Regions from separate parts of the Kitasatospora arboriphila genome, predicted to be linked through region 2. Evidence: riboswitches for the same ligand, from Rfam matches in the RefSeq annotation. Region 2 holds a riboswitch; the other holds the start of a gene.
The links. Region 2 has a riboswitch for glycine ahead of gcvP (aminomethyl-transferring glycine dehydrogenase). Riboswitches for the same ligand answer to the same signal wherever they lie in the genome.
Positions count from the first base shown of each region.

Region 1: linked by a shared signal. The riboswitch ahead of gcvT (glycine cleavage system aminomethyltransferase GcvT) and the one ahead of gcvP (aminomethyl-transferring glycine dehydrogenase) in region 2 are both predicted to bind glycine.

Region 1 is NZ_BAAALD010000011.1:6,988-14,589, forward strand. Features, by position in the region: gene glyA (serine hydroxymethyltransferase) at 1-744, opposite strand, end outside; gene gcvH (glycine cleavage system protein GcvH) at 822-1,196, opposite strand; gene gcvT (glycine cleavage system aminomethyltransferase GcvT) at 1,310-2,428, opposite strand; glycine riboswitch at 2,615-2,717, opposite strand; gene ABD353_RS08595 (enhanced serine sensitivity protein SseB) at 2,834-3,625, shown strand; gene ABD353_RS08600 (enhanced serine sensitivity protein SseB C-terminal domain-containing protein) at 3,815-4,702, shown strand; gene ABD353_RS08605 (ABC transporter permease) at 5,292-6,278, shown strand; gene ABD353_RS08610 (ABC transporter substrate-binding protein) at 6,377-7,602, shown strand, end outside.
Region 2 is NZ_BAAALD010000027.1:62,965-70,566, reverse strand. Features, by position in the region: gene ABD353_RS16325 (MFS transporter) at 1-224, opposite strand, end outside; gene ABD353_RS16320 (PRC and DUF2382 domain-containing protein) at 415-1,674, opposite strand; glycine riboswitch at 1,941-2,044, shown strand; glycine riboswitch at 2,046-2,176, shown strand; gene gcvP (aminomethyl-transferring glycine dehydrogenase) at 2,268-5,141, shown strand; gene ABD353_RS16310 (DUF5999 family protein) at 5,251-5,442, opposite strand; gene ABD353_RS16305 (hypothetical protein) at 5,797-6,369, opposite strand; gene ABD353_RS16300 (glutamate-cysteine ligase family protein) at 6,708-7,602, shown strand, end outside.

The sequences.
Region 1 (7,602 bases), on a different contig from region 2:
CTTGGCCCACTGCTCCTTGCAGAGGATGACGCCGCCGCGCGGGCCGCCCAGCGTCTTGTGGGTGGTGGTGGTGACCACGTCCGCGTACGGCACGGGCGAGGGGTGCAGGCCCGCGGCGACCAGGCCGGCGAAGTGCGCCATGTCGACCATGAGCAGCGCGCCGACCTCGTCCGCGATGCGGCGGAACTCGGCGAAGTCCAGCTGGCGCGGGTAGGCGGACCAGCCGGCGATGATCAGCTTGGGCTGGTGCTCCTTGGCGAGGCGCTCGACCTCGGCCATGTCCACCTGGCCGGTCTTCTCGTCGACGTGGTACGCGGCCACGTTGTAGAGCTTGCCGGAGAAGTTGATCTTCATGCCGTGGGTGAGGTGGCCGCCGTGCGCCAGGCTCAGGCCCAGGATGGTGTCGCCCGGCTGGATCAGCGCGAACATCGCGGCGGCGTTCGCCTGCGCACCGGAGTGCGGCTGGACGTTGGCGTGCTCCGCCCCGAACAGCGCCTTCACCCGGTCGATGGCGATCTGCTCGGCGACGTCGACGTGCTCGCAGCCGCCGTAGTAGCGCTTGCCGGGGTAGCCCTCGGCGTACTTGTTGGTCAGGACCGAACCCTGGGCCTCCATGACCGCCACCGGGGCGAAGTTCTCGGAGGCGATCATTTCGAGGGTGGTCTGCTGGCGGTGCAGCTCGGCGTCGACCGCGGCCGCGATCTCCGGGTCGAGCGCGTGCAGGGACTGGTTCAGAACCGTCATGAGGTGGGGTCTCCCCGTGGAGCGAAGGGCTGGAGCGGGGCGGCCGCCGCACTGCGGCCGCCCCGTTGGGCGGGCGGTCAGCCGCCGATGAACGCGGTGTACGCCTCGGCGTCGAGCAGCTCGTCGGTCGCCTCGACGCGGACCTTGAACAGCCAGCCATCCTCGAACGGGGAGCTGTTCACCAGGGCGTTGTCGTCGAGGACGGCCTGGTTGACCTCCACGACCTCGCCGGTGACGGGCGAGAACAGGTCGCTGACCGACTTGGTGGACTCGAGCTCGCCACAGGTCTCACCGGCGGTGACGCTGTCACCGACCTCCGGGAGCTGGACGTAGACGATGTCGCCGAGGGCGTCGGCCGCGTGCGCGGTGATGCCGATCGTCGACACCCCGTCCACGGCGGCGGTCAGCCACTCGTGCTCCTTGGTGTACTGCAGGTGCGTGGGGTTGCTCATGGCGTCATTCTCCAGGATCGCAAGAGGGAGGGGCGTGGCCGTCCGCTGAGCGGACCGCCCCGGGCAGGACGGTTCAGGACGGTTCAGGGCGGTGCTGGGAGCGGCGGGGGCGCTCAGCGGGCGCGCTTGTAGAACGGCAGCGCCACGACCTCGACCGGCTCGGCCTTGCCGCGCACGTCGACCGCGACGGCGGTGCCGGGCGCGGCGTGCGCCGCGTCCACGTAGGCGATGGCGATCGGCTTGCCGAGGGTGGGGGAGGGCGCGCCCGAGGTGATCCGGCCGATCGGGTTGCCGTCGGCGTCGACCACCGCGTACTCGGCGCGCGGCACCCGCTTGCCCTCGGAGACCAGGCCGACCAGCTTGCGCGGCGGCGCGGACTCGGCCTCGACGGCCGCCTGCTCCAGGGCCTTGCGCCCGACGAAGGCGCCCTCGTTGGTGGTCTTGTCGAAGCGCACCACGCGGCCGAGGCCGGCGTCGAACGGGGTCAGGTCGGTGGACAGCTCGTGGCCGTACAGCGGCATGCCCGCCTCCAGGCGCAGCGTGTCGCGGCAGGACAGGCCGCACGGCACCAGGCCCTTGTCGGCACCGGCCGCGGTCAGCGTCGACCACAGGTGCTCGGCGTCGGCCGGGGCGCAGAAGACCTCGAAACCGTCCTCGCCGGTGTAGCCCGTACGGGCGAGCCAGACCTGCTTGCCGGCGACGGTCGCGGGCAGCAGCGCGTAGTACTTCAGGCCGGGCAGGTCGGCGTCGGTCAGCGAGGCGAGGATGCCGTTCGCCTCCGGGCCCTGGACGGCGATCAGCGCGTAGGCGTCGCGGTCGTCGCGGACGACGGCGTCGAAGCCCTCGGCGCGCTCGGTCAGCGCGTCCAGCACCACCTGGGCGTTGGAGGCGTTCGCGACCACCATGTACTCGTCCTCCGCGGTGCGGTAGACGATCAGGTCGTCGAGGATGCCGCCGTCCTCGCGGCAGATCATGGTGTAGCGGGCGCGCAGCACGCCCAGCGCCGAGATGAAGCCGACCAGCGCGTGGTCCAGCATCTCGCCGGCCTGCGGGCCGGAGACGGTGATCTCGCCCATGTGCGAGAGGTCGAACAGACCGGCCTTCGTGCGGACGGCGAGGTGCTCCTCGCGCTCGCTGCCGTAGCGCAGCGGCATGTCCCAGCCGGCGAAGTCGGTCATGGTGGCACCGAGCGAACGGTGCAGCGCGTCGAGCGCGGTGAGGCGGAGGGACATGACGGCAGGACTCCTTGGCTGCTCTGCGGGCACACGGGCGACCCTCCCGCCCGGAAACGGGCAGGACGGCGGATGGAGTCTCCCCGTCTGTCGTCAACAACCTGAGAGCTTCACCGCCACCTCAAGGATGGCGGCTTGCACCGTGGGTGGGCGCACGGCGCGGCCGTGTCCACTTTCCAGATGTGCCTCGCCCGTGCGGTATGGGTGCCTGAGAGATTCCGGGGAGGACTTGCTCCTTCGGCGCCGGCCTCGCCCCTGGGGGCGTTCCGGACTCTCCCGCGCGGGTTCGAGCGGCCAGTATGAACTTGGAGGGTCGAGCGCGCTCATCATGGCATGCCGCCGGGCCTGATGGGAGAGGGGGCGGCCCGCTAGGCTCTGTGCAGGGGACGAGCGAAGGGGCCGTACATGGGGTATCCGGCGGGCGAGGCACAGGCGTGGGCCGCACCCGGCACGGCGCCGGAGGGCGGCACCTGGCCGTCCAACGAACTGGAGCAGGTGCTCACCGCCGCGCTCGGCGACCCCGGCGCCACGCCCCGGGTGATCGAGGTGCTCGCCCGCAGCCAGGTGTGGATCCCGCTGCCGGCCGGCGCCGACCCGCAGGGCACCTCGCTGGACCTGCCGACCATCGAACTCGCCGGTACCCCCTACGTGCCGGTGTTCTCCTCGCAGGAGCAGTTCCTGCAGCACGCCCCGGGCATGGCGTTCGCGATCGCACCGGTGTGGGAGTTCGCCCGCGGGCTGCCGCTCGGCATCGGCATCGCCGTCAACCCGGAGGCGCCGGTGGGCATCCCGGTGCCGCCGGAGGGCGTCGGCGAGCTGCGCCGCGGACCGCAGGGCGGCCGCACCGCCGGCGAGGCCGTCGAGGGCGCCTCGGTGGCGCTGCGCGAGCCCGAGCCGCACCAGGAGCCGTACGCCTTCCTCGCCGCGGCCACCTCCGAACTGTCCCGGCTGCCCGGCGTGCTGACGGCCCGTCGGGCGCTCGCCCGGGTGGAGGCGGACGCCCCGCAGCTGTACGTCGGGATCCAGCTCGACCCGGCCGGTCCGGCCGATCCGGTGCAGGTCAACGAGGCGCTCGGCCGCGCGCTCGGAACCGCGCCGCCGCCGTGGGGCGTCCACCTGGTGCTGCTGGACATGGCCGACGACCCCGTCGTCGAGTGGCTGCTGACCTGCGTGGCGCCCTTCTACGTCCGGGCGTGACCGCCGGTCCGGCCGGCCCGGGCGCCTGCCGGCGGGACACCGGCGCCGCCCGGGGGTATCACGAGGGGGTATGCGGCATGACGCCTGTCGGCCGCGCGCAATAGGGTGCTGCCCGGCAGTGGGCACGAGCGGCGGAAGACGGAACAAGACGGGGCACGGCGACGTGAGCGAGCGGAGCGAGGCGGGCGCATGAGCGCGGCAGCGGCAGGCGGCGGGCCGGGCCCGTGGGGCCAGGCACCCGTGGCACCGCCCGGCGGTGACCCGGGCGCCATCGAGCGCGCCCTCGGCGCGGTCGTCCCGGAACGCTACGACGCGTACGAGAACCTGCTGCGGGCGCTCGCCCAGGGGCAGGTCTGGATGCTGCTCTGGCACGGCACGCCCGGCAGCCCGGACGCCCAGTACGGGAACATGGACATCGGCGGGCACGGCTACGCCCCCGCCGTCACCTCGGCCGAGCAGCTCGCCGCCAGCGGCTGGGCCCGCGCCCACGAGGTGATCTCCGGCCAGGAGATCGCCGCCGCGCTCTTCCGCACCCGCTGGGGCCTGTGGCTGAACCCGCACGCCCCGGGCGGCGGCGTCGGCGTCCCCTGGGCCGACCTGAGACGCGTCGCGGTCGGCCTGGACCGGCTGCCGGCCGGTCCGCTGCGGATCTCCGAGCCGCGGCTGAACGCGCCGCAGTTCTACGGGCTGCTGGAGCAGCAGGCCGTGCAGACCCGTCCGCTGCGCTCGCTGCGCCAGGCGTGGGTGCAGCCCGCGCTGGGCGAGGCGTACCTGGCCGTCGGCCTGGACCTGTACGACAACTCTCCGCCGTCGGTGGAGGCCGCCCGCGCCCTGGTGCAGCGGGCCGCGCAGCTCGCCCCGGAGGGGCTGGCGGTGTCGACGGTCGCGATGGCGGACGAGTTCGACCCGGTCGCGATGTGGATGCGGGCGAACGCCCGCCCGTTCTTCGACCGCGACACCCAGTTCGGGCACCCGCAGGGCGCGGCCCCCTACCCGCCCTACGGTTACTCTCCGCAATCGGCGCCGGGTCCGCAGCCGTGGCCCCAGCAGCCGTGGCCGGGCTACCCCGGCCGCTGATCCTTCGCCTTTCCCTCCCCTTTACCCGCCCTTGTGGCGACCGTCCGCCAGTGGCGGGTCATGCCCAGGTGGTGGCGGTTTCCCGCCGTTGGCGGGCTTCCGTCAGTACCCGTCTTGACAGGCTTGTTTCAGCCGTGTGAAGAGGTGTATTCGCGGTCACAACGGGCTGCATGCCGACAGATCACAGTTAGGCATCCTTCGGTTGCCCCCTCTGGCGGAACCTCTCCCCGATGACAGAGAGTGCTGCCCACGGCCAGTGCGCGAGCCGATCCCCACAAAGGTGATCGCGCCCTGGCGACGCCGAACCGCGCGATGTGCATGCCGCGCACTCCGGCACCACGCAGGACCCGCAGTACCCCCGCAAACGCCGTGATCCGCCGCCCCGGCCCCGTGCCCGGACGGCAGGCTCCGGCACCCCGAAAACGAACTCTGCACCGCCGCACCGGCGTACGGAACCACCGCACCGCTCTGCACCGCACCTGTCGCGAACTCCGGACCGCACCGGGGTCCGGGCCCTGATCGGGCCCGGGTCGCCCCGCCGGACCGGGCCGTGGGCCGGCCACCGTCGGCGAGGGGAACGAACTGACTCATGACCACACCCACCGAGACCACCGGCTCTGCCCGGCCCGAGGCCGCAACTGCCGCCCCGGCCAAGCGCATCCAGGGCCGCTCTCCGGGCCGGATCGCCTGGGACCGGCTGAAGCGTGACAAGGTCGCCCTCGCGGGCGGCACCGTGGTGCTCCTGCTGATCCTCGCCGCGATCTTCGCGCCGGTGCTGACGGCGCTGTTCGGCCACCCGGTCGACGAGCCCCACCCGGACCAGATCAACCCGGACCTCGGCCTCCCCAGGGGCGCGTTCGGCGGCATGAGCGGCGACTTCCTGCTCGGCGTCGACCCGACGTTCGGCCGCGACGTCTTCAGCCGGATCCTCTACGGCGCCCAGATCTCGCTCACCGTGGCCTTCCTCGCGGCCGGCGTCTCCGTCCTGATCGGCGTCGTGCTCGGCGCCGCGGCCGGCTACTTCGGCGGCTGGGTCGACGCGGCGATCAGCCGGGTGATGGACGTGCTGCTGGCCTTCCCGCAGCTGCTGTTCTCCATCGCGCTCGTCTCGGTCATGCCGAACTCGCTGCTCGGCCTCGGCGGCACCGCCCTGCGCATGGGCATCCTGGTCCTGGTCATCGGCTTCTTCGGCTGGCCGTACATCGGCCGCATCGTCCGCGGCCAGGCACTGTCGCTGCGCGAGCGGGAGTTCGTGGACGCCGCCCGCAGCCTCGGCGCCGGCAGCATCCACATCCTCTTCCGCGAGCTGCTGCCGAACCTGGTCGCCCCGATCCTCGTCTACACGACGCTGATCATCCCCACCAACATCCTCAGCGAGGCGGCGCTCAGCTTCCTGGGTGCCGGCGTCAAGCCGCCGACGCCCTCCTGGGGACAGATGCTCTCCGAGGCGACCCGGATCTACCAGGCCGACCCGACCTACATGGTCGTCCCCGGTCTCGCGATCTTCGTCACGGTGCTCGCGTTCAACCTCTTCGGCGACGGCCTCCGGGACGCGCTCGACCCCAAGGGCAACTAGCCCTCCCTCTCCCCCCACATACCAGGCAGGTCCCTCTCAGCCTGCCCACCCCCGGCGGACCGTTCGTGCCCGCACATCACCAGGAGGACTCCGTACCCATGAAGCGCAACAGGACACTTGCCGCAGCTTCCCTCGTGGCTGCGCTCGCCCTGACCACCGCGGCCTGCGGCGGCACCAAGGGCGGTGGCACGAGCGACAGCGCGAGCAAGGGCTCGGCCGGCTTCAACGCCGCGGTTGACAAGGTGCTGAACCCCTCCGACAAGAAGGGCGGCACGCTCAACCTCTGGACGAGCACCGACGTCGACTCGCTCGACCCGGGCCGTGCCTACTACGCCTCGGTGTGGAACTTCGAGCGCTACTACGCCCGCACCCTCCTGGCCTACGACGCCAAGCCGGGCAAGGAAGGCCTCAAGCTCGTCCCGGACCTGGCGGCGAACCAGCCGGCCGTGTCCTCCGACGGCAAGACCTACACCTTCCACCTGAAGCAGGGTCTGAAGTTCGAGGACGGCTCGCCGATCACCTCGAAGGACATCAAGTACGGCATCGAGCGCATCTTCGCGCAGGACGTCGTCTCCGGCGGCCCGACCTACCTGATCCAGTCCCTGGACCAGGGCCAGAACTACAAGGGCCCCTACACCGACACCGACCCCAACAAGCTGGGTCTGAAGTCGGTCGAGACCCCGACCGACACCACCATCGTCTTCAAGCTGGCGAAGGCGGACTCCTCCTTCCCGTACCTGCTCGCGATGGGCTCCGCCGCCCCCGTCCCGCAGAAGCTGGACACCGGCGCGAAGTACGGCGACAAGCCGGTCTCCTCCGGCCCCTACAAGTTCGCCAAGGTCGAGCCGGGCAAGGGCTACGAGCTGGTCCGCAACGAGAACTGGGACCCGGCCTCCGACCCGTTCCGCAAGGCGCTGCCGGACACCGTCAAGCTGACCGTCACCTCGAACGCCGACGACATGGACGCCCGCCTGCTGGCCGGCTCCGTCGACATCGACTTCGGCCAGACCGGTCTCTCCCAGGCCGCCCAGGTCAAGGTCCTGCAGGACGAGAAGCTGAAGGCCAACACGGACGACCCGTACAACGGCTTCATCCGCTTCATCGCGCTGAACCAGAAGGTCGCCCCCTTCGACAACATCCACTGCCGCAAGGCCGTGCTGTACGCGGCCGACCCCACCGCGCTGCAGACCGCCCGCGGCGGTTCGGTCGCCGGTTCCACCTACGGCAACATGCTGCCCCCGAACATCCTCGGCTCGGACGAGTACGACCCGTTCGGCCTGACCGACGGCAAGGCGGACCTGGAGAAGGCCAAGGCCGAGCTCAA
Region 2 (7,602 bases):
CGGCCGAGCAGCGGCGTGAGCACGGCCGCGGAGAGCAGGTTGGCGGTCATCAGCCAGGTGATGCTGGAGCCGGAGACGTCGAGCTCCTTGGCGAGCGACGGCAGGATCGGCACGACCGCGGTCTGCACCACGCTGAACGCCAGCATGGCCAGCACGAGCGCGGGGAGCACCCGCGCACTGCTCGGCTTCTCGTCCGTGGCGGCGGGCTGTGGGGCCTCACTCACGGTGGGTTTCCTCCCGTTGGGTCGCCGGAAGCCGGTCACTGCTTCAGGCGAGCGATAGTGAATGAACTGAAGTAACGATGCAGGCCAATACTTCAGTCTGTCAAATATCGATCGGTGAAGCTTTGGCAAAGCGCAGGTCCCGGACCGCCGCAGCGGACCGGGACCCCGGGGACGTCCTGCCGTCGGAGGATCAGACCGGGCGCAGCGGCTCCGGCCGGGCAGGCTGCGCCGCGGCCGTCCGCGCCGCGACCTGGACGGGCGCCTGGCCCGACGCGGCGGGCGCCGGCTGCCCACCGGCCGGAGCGGGCCCGGTCGGAGCGGGCCCGGTCGCGGCAGCCGCGGTGGTCGCCGTGGTGGAGGCGGTCGTGGCCGCCGCGCGGTCGGCCGGCTGGGGGCCGTACGGCTGGCGCGCCGTCCCGTCGTGCACCTCGACCTGCTCGCGACGCAGCTCCTCGCGGACGAGCTCCTCCTCGGTGTAGCGCTCCACCACCAGGCGCACCCGCTCGACCGGGGCCAGGTACTTGCGCACCACCGCCCGCTCCTCGCGCAGGGTCACCTCCTCGACCGCCTCGGCGATCTCCTGGTCGCTCAGCGCGGCCCGCTCGGCGTCGCTCACCGGCACCCGCTCCACCCGCATCCGCTCCCGCACCACCGGCACCCGGCGCTCCACGGCCTCCGAGGTGACGTACTTGCGCAGCCGGGCGGTGCCCAGCACGTGCCACTCGGTGCTGATGTCCAGCCGCTCCTCGCGGCAGACGATCTCGACCGGCCCCTGCGCCGAGGCCTCGCCGCCCTGCTGCGGCTCCGGCCGCTCGGGCCGGTCCGCGGCGGTCGGAGCGGCAGCAGGGCGGACGGTGCCGCCGGCCGGCACCACCGGGAGCTGCATGGTGTTCTCCGAGCTGTCCTGCCGGGAGCCGGCCGGTCCGGAGCCGTCCGGCCGGGTCCCCTCCTGCCGGGGCCCGTCGTGGCGCGTGCCGCCGTGCTGCCCGTCGGCGTGGTCCGTCCGGCCGTGGCCGTTCACCGCCGGGCGGCCGTTCGCCGCGGACTGCTCGGGCGCCGCGTGCGCGACCGCGCCGAACTCGGTGTCACCGGGGCGCTCGGCGGGCGCCGGGCCCGCCTCCGCGCCCGGCCGGCCGTTGGAGGTGTCCAGCCCGTAGTAGCGGTAGAGCTGCAACTCCTGGGCGGGTGACAGGTGCTGGCCCACGCCGAAGTCCGGGGAGTCCTTCACCAGCGACTTGTCGTACGGGACCTTGAGCTCTTCGCCCGAGAACTCGCTGGTGGTCAGCGGGATGAAGGCGTCCCGGCCGAAGATCCCGGTGCGGACGGCGGCCCACTCGGGCTCGCCGGTCGCGTCGTCGAGATACACCTCGTCGACCGTGCCGATCTTCTCACCGTTCCGGTCGACCGCCTTGTGCCCGATCAGGTCTCGCGGATCGATATCGGTCTGCACGCTGTCCTCCAGTGCCTACTGCTCCTGTGTCTCCGTGGACGTCGGGACGGCTGGAGGAGCTGGCCAGACGCCATCTACACAGAACGCCATGGACCGGTCACCGGCGAGCCGGGGGCGGCCGTCCGGGCCGGTGATCGGCCGTCCGGGGGACGGGCACGGCCCGCGGGCCCGCAGACGGGGCCCTCGGACCGGCCCCCGGCGGTGGGACGCCGGTCACAGCACCCGCCATTCCCGGCGGTCCCGCTGGTACCCTGGGCGGCGACCGCCGAGCCCGCGCGGGAGAGTCCCCGACCCCGCTGAGCTGGGGAAGGGGCGCCGAAGGAGCAACTCCTCCCCGGAATCTCTCAGGCACCCGTACCGCGTGGGCCAGGTCACTCTGGAAAGCAGGGCAGGACCGCCGGCACAGGAGCCGTCGGCACCACCCTCACCGACGGTGCAAGCCGACGAGATGCCCTCGGGCGTCAAGACGGCGAAGCTCTCAGGTACCGATGACAGAGGGGGAGGCCTGACGGGTTCGTACGTCTCCGGCTCCCCACGGCGGCCGACCGGCGTGCGTACCCCCGCCGGTCCGTGACCAGGAGGCCTCGACCCCCATGAACGCCCAGCCGAACCTCACCGAGCTCGAGCAGGCCAGCCCCTTCGAGACCCGCCACATCGGCCCCGACGCCGCCGCCCAGGAGAAGATGCTCGCCCAGGTGGGCTTCGCGTCCCTGGACGAGCTGGCCGACGCGGCCGTTCCCGAGGCCATCCGCAGCCTGACCGCGCTGGACCTGCCCGCCGGCCGCAGCGAGGCCCAGGTCCTCGCCGAGCTGCGCGAGCTGGCCGACCGCAACCGGGTCGCCACCTCCATGATCGGCCTCGGCTACTACGGCACCTTCACCCCGCCGGTGATCCTGCGCAACGTCCTCGAGAACCCGGCCTGGTACACCGCCTACACCCCGTACCAGCCGGAGATCTCGCAGGGCCGCCTCGAGGCGCTGCTGAACTTCCAGACCCTGGTCTCCGACCTCACCGGCCTCGCCACCTCCGGCTCCTCGCTGCTCGACGAGGGCACCGCCGCCGCCGAGGCGATGGCGCTGGCCCGCCGCGTCACCAAGGTCAAGGGCGGCGTCTTCCTGATCGACGCCGACACCCTGCCGCAGACCGTCGCCGTCATCGAGACCCGCGCCGAGCCGACCGGCGTCGAGGTCGTCGTCGCCGACCTGTCCGAGGGCATCCCGGCCGAGATCGCCGAGCGCGGCGTCTTCGGCGTGCTGCTCCAGTACCCGGGTGCCGCCGGCGCCGTCCGCGACCTCACCCCGGTCATCGAGCAGGCCCACGGCCTCGGCGCGGTCGTCGCCGTCGCCGCCGACCTGCTCGCCCTCACCCTGCTCAAGTCCCCGGGCTCGATGGGCGCCGACATCGCCTGCGGCACCTCGCAGCGCTTCGGCGTGCCGATGGGCTTCGGCGGCCCGCACGCCGGCTACCTCGCCGTCCGCGCCGAGTTCGCCCGCAACCTGCCCGGCCGCCTGGTCGGCGTCTCCGTCGACTCCGACGGCAACCGCGCCTACCGCCTGGCCCTGCAGACCCGCGAGCAGCACATCCGCCGCGAGAAGGCCACCAGCAACATCTGCACCGCCCAGGTGCTGCTCGCCGTGATGGCCTCGATGTACGCCGTGTACCACGGCCCCGACGGCCTCGCGGACATCGCCCGCCGCACCCACCGCTACGCCGCCGCGCTCGCCGCGGGCCTGCGCGCCGGCGGCGTGGAGCTGGTGCACGGCGCCTTCTTCGACACCGTCACCGCCCGCGTCCCGCAGCGCGCCGACGAGGTCGTCGCCGCCGCCCTCGAGGCGAACATCAACATCCACAAGGTGGACGCCGACACCGTCTCGATCTCCTGCGACGAGACCACCACCCGCGAGCACGTCACCGCGCTGTGGGCCGCGTTCGGCATCACCGGCGGCGAGCTCGACGAGACCGCCGACGCGCTGCCGGCCGCCCTGCTGCGCGACGACGAGTACCTCACCCACCCGGTCTTCCACAGCCACCGCTCCGAGACCGCCATGCTGCGCTACCTGCGCCGCCTGTCGGACCGCGACTACGCGCTGGACCGCGGCATGATCCCGCTGGGCTCGTGCACCATGAAGCTCAACGCCACCACCGAGATGGAGCCGGTCACCTGGCCCGAGTTCGGCCAGCTGCACCCGTTCGCCCCGGCCGACCAGGTGCAGGGCTTCCTCAGCCTGATCCACGGCCTGGAGCAGCAGCTCGTCGAGGTCACCGGCTACGACGCCGTCTCCATCCAGCCGAACGCCGGCTCCCAGGGCGAGCTGGCCGGCCTGCTGGCCGTCCGCGCCTACCACCTGGCCAACGGCGACACCCAGCGCGACGTCTGCCTCATCCCGTCCTCCGCGCACGGCACCAACGCCGCCTCCGCGGTGATGGCCGGCATGCGCGTCGTCGTGGTCAAGACCCTGGTCGACGGCGACGTCGACGTCGAGGACCTCAAGGCCAAGATCGAGCAGTACCGCGACCAGCTCTCGGTGCTGATGGTCACCTACCCGTCCACCCACGGCGTGTACGAGACCGAGATCACCGAGATCTGCGCCATGGTGCACGAGGCCGGCGGCCAGGTGTACGTCGACGGCGCCAACCTCAACGCGCTGGTCGGCCTCGCCAAGCCGGGCAAGTTCGGCGCCGACGTGTCGCACCTCAACCTGCACAAGACCTTCTGCATCCCGCACGGCGGCGGCGGCCCGGGCGTGGGCCCGGTCGCGGTCCGCGCGCACCTCGCGCCGTACCTGCCGAACCACCCGCTGCAGGCGGAGGCCGGCCCGGCCACCGGCGTCGGCCCGATCTCGGCCGCCCCCTGGGGCTCGGCGGCGATCCTGCCGATCTCCTGGTCGTACGTCCGCCTGATGGGCGGCGAGGGCCTCAAGCGCGCCACCCAGGTGGCCGTGCTGAACGCCAACTACATCGCCAAGCGGCTCGCCCCGCACTTCCCGGTGCTCTACACCGGCCCCGGCGGCCTCGTCGCGCACGAGTGCATCATCGACCTGCGCCCGCTCACCAAGGAGACCGGCGTGACGGTCGACGACGTGGCGAAGCGCCTGATCGACTACGGCTTCCACGCCCCGACCATGTCGTTCCCGGTGGCCGGCACGCTGATGATCGAGCCCACCGAGTCCGAGGACCTGCACGAGATCGACCGCTTCTGCGAGGCGATGATCCAGATCCGCGCGGAGATCGAGAAGGTCGGCTCCGGTGAGTGGGCCGCCGAGGACAACCCGCTGCGCAACGCCCCGCACACCGCCGCCGAGCTGGCCGGCGACTGGCAGCACCCGTACACCCGCGAGGAGGCCGTCTTCCCGGCCGGCGTGAACCCCGCGGACAAGTACTGGCCGCCGGTGAGCCGGATCGACGGCGCCTACGGCGACCGCAACCTGGTCTGCTCCTGCCCGCCGCTGGACGAGTACGGCAACTGAGCCGGTAGCGCATGACGGAGAGGGCCCCGGAGGACGATTCCTCCGGGGCCCTCGCGGCGTTCCCGGCCGGTGGTGCCGGTGGTGTGGTGCTGTTGTGGTGCCGGGTGGGTCAGGCCGCCACGGCGAGCGGGCGCCGCGGCGCGATCACCCGGCCGTCGGGCAGCAGTTCACCGGTGTCCTCGAAGAGCAGGACGCCGTTGCAGAGCAGGCTCCAGCCCTGCTCGGGGTGGCGGGCCACCGGTACGGCCGCCTCGCGGTCGGCCGACTCGGCCGAAGGACACTCAGTACGGTGCTGGCACATAGCTCGTACCCTCGCTTCGCTCGGATCCTGCCCCGCCGCACGGCACCCCCGTGGCGCGCCGCCCTGCCGGCGGATCATCCTCGCCGGCCCAGGTGTGAACCGGCGCTCCGGTGGGTAGGACAAGCCCCCACATCCGCTGGTTCCCAGTGTCGGCATCCCGAGTCCTTCCCGCAGCCTTTTTGTGACATGAGCCACAACCCGTCGCGGGAGATCACCCGTTCAGGCGGCCGACCCGTTCCGGAACGGCCGGACGGGCCACCGGGTTACTGACCCTGGTAGGTCAGAACCGATGGCCCGTCCGGGTGATGCGGAGGTGCCGGTCCGGAGGTCGCGCTCCGGCCGGCGTGCGGCGGTTCAGCTCTGGCTGAGCAGCATCGCGGCGCCGCCGAGCGGCGGGCGTTCCAGCGCCGCCAGCAACTCGCCCGCCCGGTAGATCCGGTGGGCCGTCACCCCGAGCGGTGCGGGGGAGAGCGGGATCAGCAGGTCGTCCCCGCCGTCCGGCGCCGAACCGTTCAGCCACAGCGCCGTGGCGTAGTGCCCCGGCATCGTCAGCAGCCGGGGCAGCCGGATCGTCCGTGAACCCTGCGCGAGCTGCCAGGCCTGCCGCAGCGCCTGGACGGTGGAGTCGAGGTAGGGGCCGGCCGCGAAGTGCGAGAAGGTGTGCCCGGCCACCGTCTCCGTCACCTCCGCCGCCGCGACGACGCCGCCGCTGCCCTGCTTGATGAGGAACCGCCAGCCGGTGCGCCGCGCGGTGCCCAGCGCGGACCCCTCCAGCACGTACACGGCCAGCGGATGCGCGGGGAGCAGCGGGCCGGCGGTATGGCGCAGCGCGGCGGCCGCGGGCTTGCTCAGCGCACCCTCGTCGTCGAGGGCGGCCAGTACGGCGCGCAGGGCGCTCGGCGGTGGCTGGGGGGTCTGCAGAGTCATGGCGGGTCGCCTCTCCGTGCGAGATCGGCGTGCGAGTGCGGCATACCGGCGTGGCGGGACCTGGCCGTGTCCGGTTGGGCATGATCGCGGTGCGGGCACGGAACCACGCGAGCACGAGGTTGTCGTGCGGCGGGAAACCGGCCGGAAGCGCAGTGCGAATTCTACTCGAACAGGTGCGCAGGGTGACCTTCTTATCACGTTCGGTGTGGGGCGGCAAGTCCGATCGCGGCTGACGGTCCGTCAGTTCTTGCCCTCGCCACCGCGTTCGAGACCCCGGGCTATCGATCTTCCGGATGGGCATGATGCATGCACGGTCGACCTAGGGGAGGAGGACGCTCATGGGCGAGAAGGTCGCGGCCACTCGCGCTGAACTGTCCGACCGGCAGCTGTACCGGCGCAAGCTCCAGTCCTGTCTGGACGTGTTCGAGCGGATGCTGCGCGAGGGACGTTTCGACCGCCCCAGAGCGATGATGGGCCTGGAGATCGAGCTCAACCTGGCCGACGAGCAGGGCATGCCGGTCATGCGGAACGCACAGGTGCTGGAGTCCATCGCCTCGGCCGACTTCCAGACCGAGCTGGGCCGTTTCAACATCGAGGTCAACGTCGCCCCGCGGCGGCTCGGCGGGCACGTCCTGGAGGAGCTCCGCGAGGAGGTCGACACCTGCCTGCGCTACGCGGACCGGCAGGCGGCCGACGCCGGCGCCCGGATCGTCATGGTCGGAATCCTGCCGACCCTCGACCTGGACCACACCGGCCTGGACGCCATGTCGCACAACAACCGCTACAGCCTGCTCAGCGACCAGATCCTGGCCGCCCGCGGCGAGGACATCGCGCTGGACATCGAGGGCGTCGAGCACCTCGCGGTCGAGTCGGTCTCGATGGTCGCGGAGGCCGCGGCCACCTCGCTCCAACTCCACCTGCAGGTCACGCCGGAGAAGTTCGCACCCGTGTGGAACGCGGCCCAGGCGGTCTCCGCCTGCCAGGTCGCGCTCGGCGCCAACTCGCCGTTCCTGTTCGGCCGCGAACTGTGGCGCGAGACCCGCCCGGTGCTCTTCCAGCAGGCCTGCGACACCCGTTCGGCGGAGCTCAAGGCACAGGGCGTGCGCCCCATCACCTGGTTCGGGGAGCGCTGGGTGGACTCCGCGCTGGACCTCTTCGCCGAGAACCTCCGCTACTTCCCGGCTCTGCTGCCGATCTGCGACGACGAGGACCCGGTCAAGGTGCTCGCCTCCG